Regions from separate parts of the Massilia sp. DJPM01 genome, predicted to be linked through region 1. Evidence: predicted binding sites of a transcription regulator. Region 1 holds the regulator's gene; each other region holds the start of a gene.
What was found. Region 1 encodes sigma-54, which starts transcription at its own class of promoters, with help from an activator protein. Its sites were predicted from a motif close to TGGCANGNAANCTGCTTT; they were not measured.

Region 1 (4,569 bases):
CCGCCGCCGTCAAGGTCATGATTTTCGACGTCGACGGCGTGCTGACCGACGGCAGCCTGACCTACGGCCCCGATGGCGAAGCGACCAAGACGTTCAATGTGCTCGATGGCCTGGGCATCCAGCTGCTGCAAAAGAGCGGGGTTGCCACCGCCATCATCAGTGCGCGCCAGTCGCCGATCGTGGTGCGGCGCGCGGCCGACCTGGGCATCATGCATGTCCACCAGGGCATCCACGACAAGCGCGTCGCTTTTGCCAAGCTGCTCGAAGCGACCGGCGTGACGGCCGCGCAGTGCGGCTACATTGGCGACGACGTGATCGACCTGCCGCTGCTGCTGCAAGTCGGCTTTGCCGTTACCGTGCCGACCGGCCACCCGGAAGTGCAGTACCGCGCCCATTACGTCACCAAGGCCGGCGGCGGACGCGGCGCCGTGCGCGAAGTGTGCGACATGGTCATGCGCGCGCAGGGCACCTACGAGGCGGCCCTGGCGCCGTACTTCGCCTGATGCCAACCACGGGAGACCACCATGCATAAGCGCACCGCACACCGCTGGCGCCTGACCGCGATCATGGTGGTCGGGACCTTCTTCGCCTTCGGCACCTTCTGGCTGGTCCAGTTGGCGCAAAACGGCGACGCGTCGGTCGATCCGAACAGTTTCAAGAATGAACCCGACTACATCGTCGAACAATTCAGCTTCGTGCGCATGACGCCCGAGGGCAAGCCGCGCTACCTGGTCTCCGGCGCCAAGCTCACGCACCGCCCGATCGACGATTCCTCGGACGTCGAACTGCCGGTGCTGCAGGGTGTCGCGCCCGGCCAGCCGGTCACCACCATCACTTCCCAGCGCGCGCGCATCCGCCACGCCCAGAACCAGGCGGACCTGATCGGCAATGTCAACGTGGTGCGGCCCGAGTCGCCCACCAACCGCGGCATGCAGCTCAAGACCGAAGCGCTGACCGTTTTTACCGACGAAGACCGCATGACCTCCGACCAGCCGGTCCAGGTCACGCTGGGCACCGCCACCATCACCGGGACCGGCATGGACGCGAACAACGCGACGCGCGAGCTCAAGTTCGCCAGCCGCGGGCAGATCGTCTATCCATCGAAAGCGGCGCGCGCAGCGCCACCCATCACAGGTAAACCACAATGAAAAAATTTCTAGCCTTCGCCCTGCTCGGCCTGGCCGCGGCAACCGCGTCCGCCGAAAAGGCCGATGCCGCCAAACAGGCGGTGATCGGTTACGATTCCCTTGAAACCAACGAAGTGACCCAGGTGACCATACTGACCGGGAACGTGGTCGTCACCAAGGGCACCCTGATCCTCAAGTCCGACCGCGCCATCATCAAGGAAACGCCCGAAGGCGACATGTTCGTGACCCTGACCGCCAGCGCCGGCAAGGCCGCCACGTTCCGCCAGAAACGCGACGGCGGCCCGGACCTGTGGATCGAAGGCCAGGCCCAGCGCATCGAATACGATGAACGCAACGACATGATGAAGCTCTTCTCCGGCGCCAAGATCCGCCAGCTGGAAGGCCAGAAGCCGACCAACGAAATCGAGAGCGAATTCATTTCCTACGACAGCCGCAAGGAAGTCTTCGTGGCTCGTAACGACGCCAGCGGCGCCAACAAGCCGGGACAGGGCCGTGGCACCATGATCATCGCGCCGCGCAAGCCGCGCGCGGCACCGGCCACGCCACCGGGCGCAGCGGCGCCAGCACCGGCCACCACGCCAGCGGCGGGAAACCCATGATCGAAACGAAGAATTGCGGCAGCACGCTGATCGTGCGCGGCCTGCAGAAAAGCTACGGCAAGCGCCTGGTCGTACGCGACGTCTCGTTGCAGGTCGACTGCGGCGAAGTGGTCGGACTGCTCGGCCCCAACGGCGCCGGCAAGACCACCTCGTTCTACATGATCGTCGGCCTGGTGCCGTCGGATGCGGGCACCATCGACATCAGCGGGGTCGATATTTCGAGCCTGCCGATCCACCGCCGCGCCACGCTCGGCCTGTCGTACCTGCCGCAGGAAGCGTCGGTGTTCCGCAAGCTGACGGTCGAAGAAAACATCCGCGCCGTGCTGGAACTGCAAAAGGTGGACGGCAAGGCGCTCACCAAGGCCCAGATCAACGAACGCCTCGACACCCTGCTGGCCGACCTGCAAATTGAAAAACTGCGCGAAAACCAGGCCATGACGCTGTCGGGCGGCGAGCGGCGCCGGGTCGAGATCGCGCGCGCGCTGGCGACCAACCCGCGCTTCGTGCTGCTCGACGAACCGTTCGCCGGGGTCGATCCGATCGCCGTCATCGAGATCCAGCGCATCGTGCGCTTCCTCAAGCAGCGCGGCATCGGCGTTCTGATCACCGACCATAACGTGCGCGAAACGCTGGGCATCTGCGACCGCGCCTACATCATCAACCAGGGTGCGGTGCTCGCCTCCGGTCGACCCGACGACATCATCGCCGATGAATCCGTGCGCCGGGTCTACCTGGGCGAACATTTCCGGATGTAGGCATGAAACAGTCCCTTCAACTACGCACCTCCCAGCACCTCGCCCTTACGCCCCAGCTGCAGCAGTCGATCCGGCTGCTGCAGTTGTCGACCCTGGAACTGCACCAGGAACTGGAACAGCTGTTAAGCGACAATCCGCTGCTCGAACGGCTCGACGATCCGCTCGATCATTCGGTGCGCCTGCTCGGTGATGGCGCCATCAGCAGCACCTCGACGCCGACCGAAGCGGCGCCCGAGCCGGGGGCGCAGGATGCGCCGGCGCCGGCCGAAGGCGAAGGCTTCGAGGGCGGCGAGGCGGATAGCCCGGCCAGCAGCAGCGACAACGATGGCGAATGGGGCGACCTCGGCCGCGCCAAGACCTCCGACGACGAGGATTCGCGCCCGCAGCTCGAAGCGTCCGCCACCACCTTGCGCGAGCACCTGATGGAGCAGATGCGCGTGACCGTGCTGGAGCCGCGCGACCGCGCGCTGGTCGAACTGATCGTCGACGCCGTCGACGACAATGGCTACCTGACCGAAACGCTGGAAGAGATCCACGAGCGCATGCCGCCCGAGCTGGAAATCGAAATCGAGGAATTGCGCACCGCGCTGGCGCTGCTGCAAAGTTTCGACCCGATCGGCGTGGGCGCGCGCAATGCGTCCGAATGCCTGGCGTTGCAGATCCGGCGCATGCCGGGCGTGGCGCTGGTGACGCGGCGCATGGCGCTGACCATCGTCGAGAACCATCTGACCTGGTTCGCCCAGCGCGAATTCAACAAGCTGAAAAAAGCGCTCGACTGCGACGACGAGGACTTGCGCGAGGCGCAGACCGTGATCCGCCAGTGCAATCCGCATCCGGGCGCGGAGTTCGCGTCCGACGTGTCGGACTACGTGGTGCCGGACGTGATCGTGCGCAAAGCGAAAAACGGCTGGTCGGTGATGCTCAATAACGACGTCATGCCGCGCCTGCGCGTGAACAGCATGTACGCCGCGCTGCTCAAGCAGGGCAAGGGCGAAGGGCAGATGGGCGCGCAGCTGCAGGAAGCCAAGTGGCTGATCAAGAACATGCGCCAGCGCTTCGATACCATCTTGCGGGTGGCCGAAGCGATCGTCGAACGCCAGCGCAATTTCTTCTCGCACGGCGCGGTGGCGATGCGTCCGCTGGTGCTGCGCGAAATCGCCGACACGCTCGGGCTGCACGAAAGTACGATCTCGCGCGTGACCACGCAAAAGTACATGATGACGCCGCACGGCATGTTCGAGCTGAAGTATTTTTTCGGCAGCCACGTGGCCACCGAAGCGGGCGGCGAAGCGTCATCGACGGCGATCCGCGCGCTGATCGTGCAGCTGACCAGCGCCGAGGATCCCAAAAGCCCTCTGTCGGACAGCAAGATCGCCGACATGCTGGGCGAGCAGGGCATGGTGATCGCGCGCCGCACGGTCGCCAAGTACCGCGAAGCGCTCAAGATTCCGCCGGTCGCCCTGCGCAAGTGCCTGTAGGGCGTTCAGGGTTGCGCGGTGCCTAGAAAAACTCCGGGTGCTCGCGCAGCAGCAGCTGTTCGTACTGGTTGACCGCCTTGAACTGTTCCAGCCCCGGCGCCATGCGCCGGCCGGCGTCCCAGCTGCGCCAGGCACGCGCCATGTCATAGCTTTTGAACAGCGCGTCGCCCATATCCTTGTAGGCTCCGGCCAGCGCCGGATTGGCGCGCAAGACGCTGGCGTACAGCGGCAGCGCGCCGCGTACGTCGCCCAGCTTGGCGCGCCAATTTGCTTCAAACAACGCCAGCATGTGCTGTTTGTGGGTGTTGAGCTTGCGCAGTTCCTGCAGCGTGGCGAGCGCCGCCTCCATCTCCGCCTTCCCCTTGGACCGTATCGCCGCCGCAAACGCGCGCACTTGCGGGTCGGCGTTGAGCAGCACCTTCTGCTCCGGGGTCGGCATTTTCATCGGATCACCGCTGACAAACGCCAATTCGGACATGCCGAGCATGGCGTCGAAGGCGCGCTTGTCGGCGAACGCTTGTGCGATCCCGGTCTCGAACGCTTGCCTGGTTGCCGCCGTCGGCGGGGCCGCATTCGCCTGCGCCTTGTC
Region 2 (4,569 bases), on a different contig from region 1:
GTGCCGCCGCTGTACGTGTGGCGGATTCGCTCGCGCGTCTACCGCTGGTACGGGCAGCTGCGCACGGTGGAGCAGGAGCTGGAGGCGGCGCAAGGCGCACAGCGGGCAGACATTTGCGCGGGGCTGTTAAAACGGCTCGATGAGATCGAAGAAATGGTCAACCAGATTTCGATTCCGCTCGCGTTTGCCGATGGCTTGTATGGCCTGCGCAGCCATATCAATTTCGTGCGCCAGCGGGTGAAGAACGCCGTGGCCGACGATCAAGTCCGCGCTACGCAATCCGCGCCGGGTGCGCTCGCGTAACGCCGCTGGCGCCGGTGAGCTTTTAAAAAATCAGGCCCCCAGCCACGGCAAGCCGGCCTTGCACCAGCCACCGACGCTCTTGCGGTGACCGTCCGCATCCTTGTCGCCCTCGAAGCCTTCCAGGATATCGAATGACTGCGCATAGCCATTTTCCGTCGCCACCCGTGCGGCGTGGCGCGACCTGACGCCCGAGCGGCACAAAAACAGCAGCACCTCATCCTTTTGCGCCACCGCTTCGAGCTGCCGCACGAAATCGGGATTGGGCGCGCCGTCCGGCCAGGTGCTCCATTGCACGGCGCAGTGCTGCTGCGCCGGAATGGCGACCTTGCCGACCCACGCGCGCTCGGCGTCGGTACGCACGTCCACCAGCCGCACGCGCGCTTCGCTGTGCAGCAGTTCCCACGCTTCCTGCGGCGTCACTGCGCCCGCATACGGTTGGCCGGGCGCGCGGGTGCGGGCGGTGGCAAGCAGGGTGTCGGCGTTACTCATGGCGTATTCCTCGGTCAAGTTTGCGATTATTATAGGAGCGGCGCACCACGGCGCGGCATTTTTCCCTTTTCGGTGCATCGTGCATCAACTTGGTGCAATCCGCGCGATTCGCACCAAGGTGGTGCGATCCCGATCAGACGCCCGCGCCGGCGCTGTTGCAGGGACTCCGGAGTTTAGTGATATTTGGCAGCATTTTCAACGCTGCTGCGCCATTCGGTCCGCATGGTCTGGCTGGCACGCTTTCTGCTATGATCCCTGTGAGTTTTGCCGCCGAGGTGGCAACCCCCCATTTATATTAGGAGAGATACGCATGGCAATGACGGCCGCAGAAGTCTTGGAAATGGTTAAAGAGAAGCACGTTCGCTTTGTGGACTTTCGCTTCGCCGACACGCGTGGCAAAGAGCAGCACGTAACGGTTCCCGTATCGCACTTCGATCTCGACAAATTTGAATCGGGCCACGCTTTCGACGGCTCGTCGATCGCCGGCTGGAAGGGCATCGAAGCGTCCGACATGCTGCTCATGCCAGACCCGAACACGGCCAACATCGATCCGTTCATGGAAGAAGTCACGCTGTTCATGCAGTGCGACGTCATCGAGCCGGCCGACGGCAAGGGCTACGACCGCGATCCGCGTTCGATCGCCAAGCGCGCCGAAGCCTACCTCAAGTCGACCGGCATCGGCGACACCGCCTACTTCGGCCCTGAGCCGGAATTCTTCATCTTCGACAGCGTGCGCTGGAAGATCGACATGTCGGGCTGCTTCGTCAAGATCGATTCGGATGAATCGTCGTGGGCGACCGATGCCAAGACCGAAGGCGGCAACAGCGGCCACCGTCCAACCGTCAAGGGCGGCTACTTCCCGGTGCCACCAGTCGATTCGTTCCAGGACATGCGCTCGGAAATGTGCCTGATCCTCGAAGAACTGGGCATCCCGGTCGAAGTGCACCACCACGAAGTGGCTGGCGCCGGCCAGAATGAAATCGGCACCCGCTTCTCGACCCTGGTCGAGCGCGCCGACTGGACCCAGAACCTGAAATACGTGGTCTGGAACGTGGCCCACAGCTATGGCAAGACCGCCACCTTCATGCCGAAACCGATCGTTGGCGACAACGGCTCGGGCATGCACGTGCACCAGTCGATCTGGAAAGACGGCAAGAACCTGTTCGCCGGCGACGGCTATGCCGGCCTGTCGGAAGATGCGCTGTTCTACATCGGCGGCATCATCAAGCACGCCAAGGCACTGAACGCGATCACCAACCCGGGTACCAACTCGTACAAGCGCCTGGTGCCTGGCTACGAAGCGCCGGTGAAACTGGCTTACTCGGCCAAGAACCGTTCGGCCTCGATCCGCATCCCGCATGTGGCGAACCCGAAAGGCCGCCGCATCGAGACCCGCTTCCCGGATCCGCTGGCCAACGTGTACCTGTGCTTCGCCGCGCTGCTGATGGCTGGCCTGGACGGTATCGCCAACAAGATCCACCCGGGCGAAGCAGCGTCGAAAGACCTGTACCACCTGCCGCCGGAAGAAGACGCGCTGATCCCGACCGTGTGCTCCTCGCTCGAAGAAGCGCTCGACAACCTGAACAAGGACCGCGAGTTCCTGACACGCGGTGGTGTTTTCAGCAACAGCATGATCGATGCCTACATCGAACTCAAAATGCAGGACGTGCAGCGCATGCGCATGACCACGCACCCGGCCGAGTTCGACATGTACTACTCGCTGTAATTGTTTTTGGTTGGCAAGCATTGCCAACGTGCAGCACCTGTAGCTGGAGAGACATCAAAACGTATCTCTCCGGTATAAAAACGCGAGGAAGGCCACGGCTTTCCTCGCGTTTTTCATTGGATGTTGTATATTCGGTTGAATCTAATTACTCCACGGAATTCCGTGAAACAACGCTGATGCTTATGATAACGAGGATGTCCCGAATTCGCCCGCACCGACCGCTGCGTTCGCCTTTGCTGGCGCTGGTGCTGCTCGCCGGCCTCGGTGCGCAGCTGCCGGCCCGGGCCGACATCTATCTGTGCGTCGATGCCAGTGGCCGCAAGGAGTTGACCGACAACCCCAAGCCGGGCTGCAAGCAGCTCGACGTGCCGAACAATATTCCCGCGCCGTCGGGGCGCAAGAGCAGCGCTCCGGCCAAGCCGGTGACCACGCCGACCGATTTCCCCAAGGTGGGTGGCAGCGAGCAGCGCGCGCGCGACGCCGACCGGCGCCAGATCCTCAACGACGAACTGCACGCCGAAGAAAAGAAGCTGGCCGAACTCAAACGCGAGTACAACAAGGGCGAGCCTGAACGCCAGGGCAACGAGAAGAACTACGCCAAGTACCAGGAGCGGGTCCAGTCGATGGCCGACAACATCGCGCGCGCCGAGAAGAATATCGAAGCGCTGCGGCGCGAAATTTCGAACATTAAATGACCATGGCCGCGCCTTGCGTGCCACGGCGCGAAGCCCTGGCCGGCCTCGACCTGCTGGCGTCGGCCGTGCTGCTGGTCGACGCCGGCGGCACCATCACCTTTGCCAACGCGGCCGCCGAGCACCTGCTGGAAAGCTCGCTGCGGGCCCTGCAACGCCAGCAGCTGCATACCCTGTTCCTCAACGCCGAGGAATTGCTCAATCTGTGCACACAGGCGCTGGCCCATAAATACGCCGACCTGCGCCAGGACCTGACCCTGGAGCGCAGCGGACGCGAACCGCTGCATGTGCACAGCATCGTCAGCGAGGCGGGCGAATCGGGCATCGTGATCGAGCTGCGCGAGAACGTCCAGCAGTTGAAACTCGACCGCGAAGAGCGCATCCTCGACCAGAGCCAGGTCAACAAGGAACTGGTGCGCAACCTGGCGCACGAGATCAAGAACCCGCTGGGCGGCATCCGCGGCGCGGCGCAGCTGCTCGAACTCGAACTGCCGGCGCGCCACCTGACCCAGCTGCGCGAATACACGCAGGTGATCATCAAGGAAGCGGACCGCCTGCAAACCCTGGTCGACCGCCTGCTGGCGCCGCACCGGCGTCCGCACATCGTCGGCGACGTCAATATCCATGAAGTGTGCGAGCGCGTGCGCAGCCTGATCCTGGCCGAGTTCCCGCTCGGGCTGGCCATCCGGCGCGACTACGATGCCTCGATTCCCGAGTTCAGGGGCGACAAGGAACAGTTGATCCAGACCGTGCTCAATATCGCGCACAATGCCGCCCAGGCCCTGTCCGAGCGGATCGTGGCGGGCGACGCCGAGCTGGTTTTCAAGACCCGCGTGGCGCGCCAGGTGACCCTGGCCAAGGTGCGCTACGGGCTGGCATTAGACTTGCATATCATCGACAATGGACCGGGCATCCCGCCGCAGATCCGCGACCGCATTTTCTATCCCCTGGTATCGGGACGGGAGGGCGGCAGCGGCCTGGGGCTGACACTGGCGCAGACCTTCGTGCAGCAGCACATGGGTGTGATCGAGTGCGAAAGCCGGCCTGGATTTACGGATTTCAGGATCCTGTTGCCGCTGCCATAAGCCGCGCATCAGCTTCGACAATCCGGGTCCCATCAATTGAAGATCCATATTGCGGGGAAGCGCGAACACATGAAACCAATCTGGATAGTCGACGACGACGCCTCGATCCGCTGGGTGCTTGAAAAAGCCCTGGCGCGCGAGAACCTCGCGACCAAAAGCTTTTCCAACGCGCGCGATGCCATGGCCGCGCTCGAATTCGATACGCCGCAAGTGCTGGTGTCCGACATCCGCATGCCGGGCGAGTCGGGGCTTGACCTGCTGCAAACCGTCAAGG
Region 3 (4,569 bases), on a different contig from region 1:
ACACGGCGACCTGCACGGTCCGACGCCGGGGGCGGATCTGGCCTTGTATCTGGCGCGGCACGCAATCCGGGTCAACGTTCGTGAAGTCGACAGCCACGCCGATCCGGGGCGGGCGTTGCTGGCGGCGGCGGGCGAGGCGGGCGCCGACCTGATCGTGATGGGTGCGTATGGCCGCTCGCGCTTTCGCGAAGTCTTGCTTGGCGGCGCGACCAGGACCTTGCTTAGGACCTCGACGCTGCCGCTCTGGATGGCGCACTGACGGGGCGGCGAGATGGTGGACGGTCTCGGAGTTGCCGGCCTGTGCATGGCGCTGGCCGAGGGAAGCTGAGGTAGCGGACGGCCACGGCCTAGCCGGGATGTGCATAGTGCGGGCCGAGGGATGGTGATGTAGCGGACGGTCAAGGCGTTGTCGGAACGTGGATCGCGCTGGCGGCGGCGCTGGAGGCCGCGCTTTCGTCGCGGGAAAAAGCTGCGCGCCGACGCCGTTCCTTTCGTGCACCAGCGTGCTGCATCGACCCTCGTCCTGGCGGCCTTGCAAGAGAATCAGGCAAGCCTGCGCGAGGATTCGATCTTGGCGCGCAGGCGTTTTGCCGCTTACACTGGCGGCTGACGAACCCGCCCCAGAGAAGCCGATGCCAACGCCGCCAAGCAGACAAGACCGCATGATCGCCTTGCTGGGCAGGCTGGCGCCATCCGAGGGCTACACCGCGTCCGCGCTCGACGGCGTGCGCTTCATGCGCGCCAACCGGGCCATGCCGCGCGTGCCCGTGCTGTACGAGCCGTGCATCGTGATCGTGTGCCAGGGGCGCAAGCGGGGCTATCTGGGCGAGCAGAGTTTCATTTACGATGCCCAGCAGTTCCTGGTGTTGTCGGTGCCTTTGCCTTTCGAGAGCGAGACCGACGCCAGCGAAGCCGAGCCGCTGCTGGCGCTCAAGATGCACATCAATCTGGCAGTCGCCGCCGAGCTCGCGCTGGCGCTCGGTCCCGCTCCGTCAGCCCACAGCGCGCCGGTGAGCATGTGTTCAAGCACCATGGATGAGGCCATGGGCGACGCCGTGCTGCGCCTGCTCGAAGTGCTGTTGTGTCCGGTGGAAGCGCGCGTGTTGGGGCCTGGTATCACGCGCGAGATCCTGTACCGCGTGCTGACCGGGGAGCAGGGTGGCGCGGTGCGTGCGGCGTTGGCCCAGCACAGCCAGTTTGGCAAGATCGGCAAGGCCTTGCGCCGCATTCATGCGGGTTTCAGCGGCGAGCTGGACGTGCCGACACTGGCGCACGAGGCGGGCATGAGCGTGGCGGCTTTCCACGCCAACTTCAAGGCGGTGACGCACACTTCGCCGATCCAGTATCTCAAGAGCACGCGCCTGCACAAGGCAAGGCTGTTGATGGTGCAAGAGGGCATGAGCGCCTCGTCCGCCTCGAACCGGGTCGGCTACGAAAGCAGTTCGCAGTTCAGCCGCGAATTCAAGCGCTTTTTCGGCCGCAGCCCGGTGCAGGAGGCGGCGCTGATGAAGACGATCCTGAGCCAGGCGCCGAGCGAGCCGCCGGGCTACGTCACGGCGCATTGAACGCAAAGCCAGAAGGCTAGTTGGTGCCTGTTTCAGCTGGCCTCACGATCAGGGGCCATTGAAGGACGCCACCCATGCCCCTCGAATTGTTGCTCTGGTCAAAGGTCATATCGCCCACATCGGCGCGCACGGTGTTGAATTTTCAGATATGTTCGCTCTGAATTTTCGATCGTTGGCGAAGGCAAGGGGGCAAGCACGTCCCTCACGGCGGCAATCCGATGCCCGCCAAGGCCGCATGCGCCGGCCGCGGCGTCTTCCACATCCGTCACGGCGCCGCGGAATGCAGCAATACCGTCGTCACGCTGCCATCTTTATCCACGATCAGCTGATACAGCCGGTCGAATTCATCTTCCCCGATATCGCTCCCCGGCGTGCCGCCGAACAGGCGCACCAGTTCGGGCACGGTATTCGAATGGCCGACCACCAAGGCGGTACCGCCCGTCGCCTTGACTTCCCCGACCAGTTTGTCGCTCTGCGCCGGGTCATACACTTGCACCGGCAATCCCAGCGCGGTGGCGAGCGGCTGGGCGGTCTGGCGGGTGCGCTGATACGTACTGCTGTAAATATGCGCGATGCCGGTCGACTTGAGAATGGCGGCGATGTTGCGCGCGCGCGCCTGGCCTCGCTTTGTCAGCGCGGGATCCTTGTCGGCCGATCCCTTTTCGCCATGGCGGACCAGATAAATGATGGTTGGGTCGGCTGACGCCAGGCCGGGTGCCAGCAGGGCCGCAGCCAGGAACAGGCCGCCGAAGAGGGAAGATCGCATGCGCATGGTCGGCTTTCAGAATGTCTGGGTTATAGAAACAACAATGTATCCCAGGCAGGCGAGGAAGCGCAACTATTCCCGCTCCCGCTTCCCCTCTCGGCAGTCGTGCCGGCGGGAGGCGTGTTGGCGCGTATCTTGCTTGTCTGGTAAGGACATGGCCTCACTCCCAACCAATAAAATGCCCAAAACCCCCGCGCAACCCCCTCGCAAGCTGCGCATTGTCGTCGTCAATACGATCGTGCCGGAAGGTGGCGAGCATGATGCCGCCCTGGCCGTCCAGGTCTTGCGCGGCAACGCGCTGCGCATCGGCCTGCTCGAATCGGGCTACGACATCGTCGCTTCGCTGCCCGCCGATATCTATCTGCCCGACAGGATCGCTCAACTTCAACCCGACATGATCATCATCGATGCCGAATCGGACGCGCGCGACGTGCTCGAACACATCGTCATCGCCACCCGCGACGAGCGCCGCCCGATCGTGTTGTTCACCGAGGACGACACCACCAGCAGCATGGACGCGGCCATGGCCGCCGGCGTGTCGGCCTACATCGTGGCCGGCTTGCAATCCGAACGCATCAAGCCGGTGCTGAACGTGGCGCTGGCGCGCTTCCGCCAGGAGCAGAAGCTGCTGGTCGAGCTGAACGAGACGCGCCACAAGCTGGCCGAGCGCAAGGTAATCGACCGCGCCAAGGGCCTCCTGATGACCCATCACCGGCTGACCGAGGACCAGGCCTACCAGAAACTGCGCAGCATGGCGATGAACAAGAATTTGAAGCTGGCGGAGATAGCCCAGCGCATCCTCGATGTCGAGGATCTGCTCGGTTAATTCGCCGCGGGCCACAGGAAAGCAAGGAGCTGTATGGCAGAGACAAAAGTAAATCAATTGCGTACGGTCAGGATCGGCTTCATGCCGCTGACCGACTGCGCCTCGCTGGTGATGGCGGCCGAGTGCGGTTTCGACCGCCAATACGGCATCAGGATCGTGCTCAGCCGCGAAACCTCGTGGGCCAACGTGCGCGACAAGCTGGGTTCGGGCGCGCTCGATGCCGCCCACGTGTTGTACGGCTTGATGTATGGCGTGCAGCTGGGCATCGGCTGTCAGCAGCAGGCGATGGCGGTCCTGATGAACCTGAGCCGCAATGGCCAGGCCGTGACCCTGTCGCGCGCGCTGGCGCAGCAGGGTGCGCTGGATGGGCCGAGCCTGGCGCAGCGGATGCGGGACTTGCCGCGCGCCTACACCTTCGCCCACACTTTCCCCACTGGCAATCACGCGATGCTGCTGTATTACTGGCTGGCCGCGCACGGCATCGACCCGCTGCGCCAGGCGCGCGCCTTGACGGTGCCGCCGGCCCAGATGGTGGGCAGCCTGGGCGCCGGGATGATCGATGGTTTTTGTGCCGGCGAGCCTTGGGGCCAGCGCGCCATCGACGAGGGCGTGGGCGTGACGGCCGTGACCAGCCAGCAGATCTGGCCCGACCATCCGGGCAAGGTGCTGGGAACGACGGCGGCGTTTGCCGCGAGCGATCCGGATACCTGCCGCGCCATGATCGCGGCGGTGCTCGATGCCAGCCGGTGGATCGAGGCCTCCCGCGCCAACAAGGAGCAGACGGCCACGGTGCTGGCCGGCTCGGCGTATCTGAATACGGGCAGGGCAGCCATCGCGGCGCGCCTGGCGGGACAGTATGACAATGGCGCGGGCGGCCAGTGGACCGATGAAAAGGCGCTCAGTTTCCATGCCGACGGCGAAGTGAATTTTCCGTATCTGTCGGACGGGATGTGGTTCATGACGCAGCAGCGGCGCTGGGGTTTGCTCAGGGACGAGCCGGATTACCTGGGGCAGGCGCAGGCCGTCAACCGGATCGAATTGTACAAGGGCGCGGCGGAAATGACCGGGACCCTGGTGCCGTCGTCAACGATGCGCAGTTCGACGCTGATCGATGGCGTGCGCTGGGACGGCAGCGATCCGCGCGGATATGCGGAGTCGTTTCCGATTCATTGGCGGTAGGGGCGGCGCGCACGCTCCCGCGCATCATTTTCGGGCATTTGTGCACCGCAATGTAGCGCTCGCCTCATATCCCCGCCTCACCCGTCCCATCCCGCCCCGCATCGGCCCTGGCACGGCGTTTGCTAAACAATACATATCGGATCAATGGCGATCCCCTGAACAACTTGCGCTGATCTAACGACGGATCGGCAGGACAACGGCGTCCGTCCAGCCTGGTTTTGACAACCGGGTCT

Region 2: the regulator sigma-54 is predicted to act here: its motif matches at 1,025-1,042, upstream of glnA (type I glutamate--ammonia ligase).
Region 3: the regulator sigma-54 is predicted to act here: its motif matches at 2,456-2,473, upstream of PO883_RS12715 (ANTAR domain-containing response regulator).

Annotation. Positions count from the first base shown of each region.
Region 1 is NZ_JAQOZV010000003.1:116,868-121,436, reverse strand. Features, by position in the region: gene PO883_RS03155 (HAD family hydrolase) at 1-503, shown strand, start outside; gene lptC (LPS export ABC transporter periplasmic protein LptC) at 525-1,148, shown strand; gene lptA (lipopolysaccharide transport periplasmic protein LptA) at 1,145-1,747, shown strand; gene lptB (LPS export ABC transporter ATP-binding protein) at 1,744-2,502, shown strand; gene PO883_RS03135 (RNA polymerase factor sigma-54) at 2,505-3,980, shown strand; gene PO883_RS03130 (hypothetical protein) at 4,003-4,569, opposite strand, start outside.
Region 2 is NZ_JAQOZV010000035.1:52,094-56,662, reverse strand. Features, by position in the region: gene PO883_RS21210 (TAXI family TRAP transporter solute-binding subunit) at 1-303, shown strand, start outside; gene PO883_RS21205 (rhodanese-like domain-containing protein) at 334-792, opposite strand; gene glnA (type I glutamate--ammonia ligase) at 1,103-2,518, shown strand; gene PO883_RS21195 (DUF4124 domain-containing protein) at 2,713-3,213, shown strand; gene glnL (nitrogen regulation protein NR(II)) at 3,210-4,295, shown strand; gene ntrC (nitrogen regulation protein NR(I)) at 4,365-4,569, shown strand, end outside.
Region 3 is NZ_JAQOZV010000016.1:65,937-70,505, reverse strand. Features, by position in the region: gene PO883_RS12730 (universal stress protein) at 1-259, shown strand, start outside; gene PO883_RS12725 (AraC family transcriptional regulator) at 633-1,565, shown strand; gene PO883_RS12720 (histidine phosphatase family protein) at 1,831-2,331, opposite strand; gene PO883_RS12715 (ANTAR domain-containing response regulator) at 2,510-3,157, shown strand; gene PO883_RS12710 (CmpA/NrtA family ABC transporter substrate-binding protein) at 3,191-4,336, shown strand.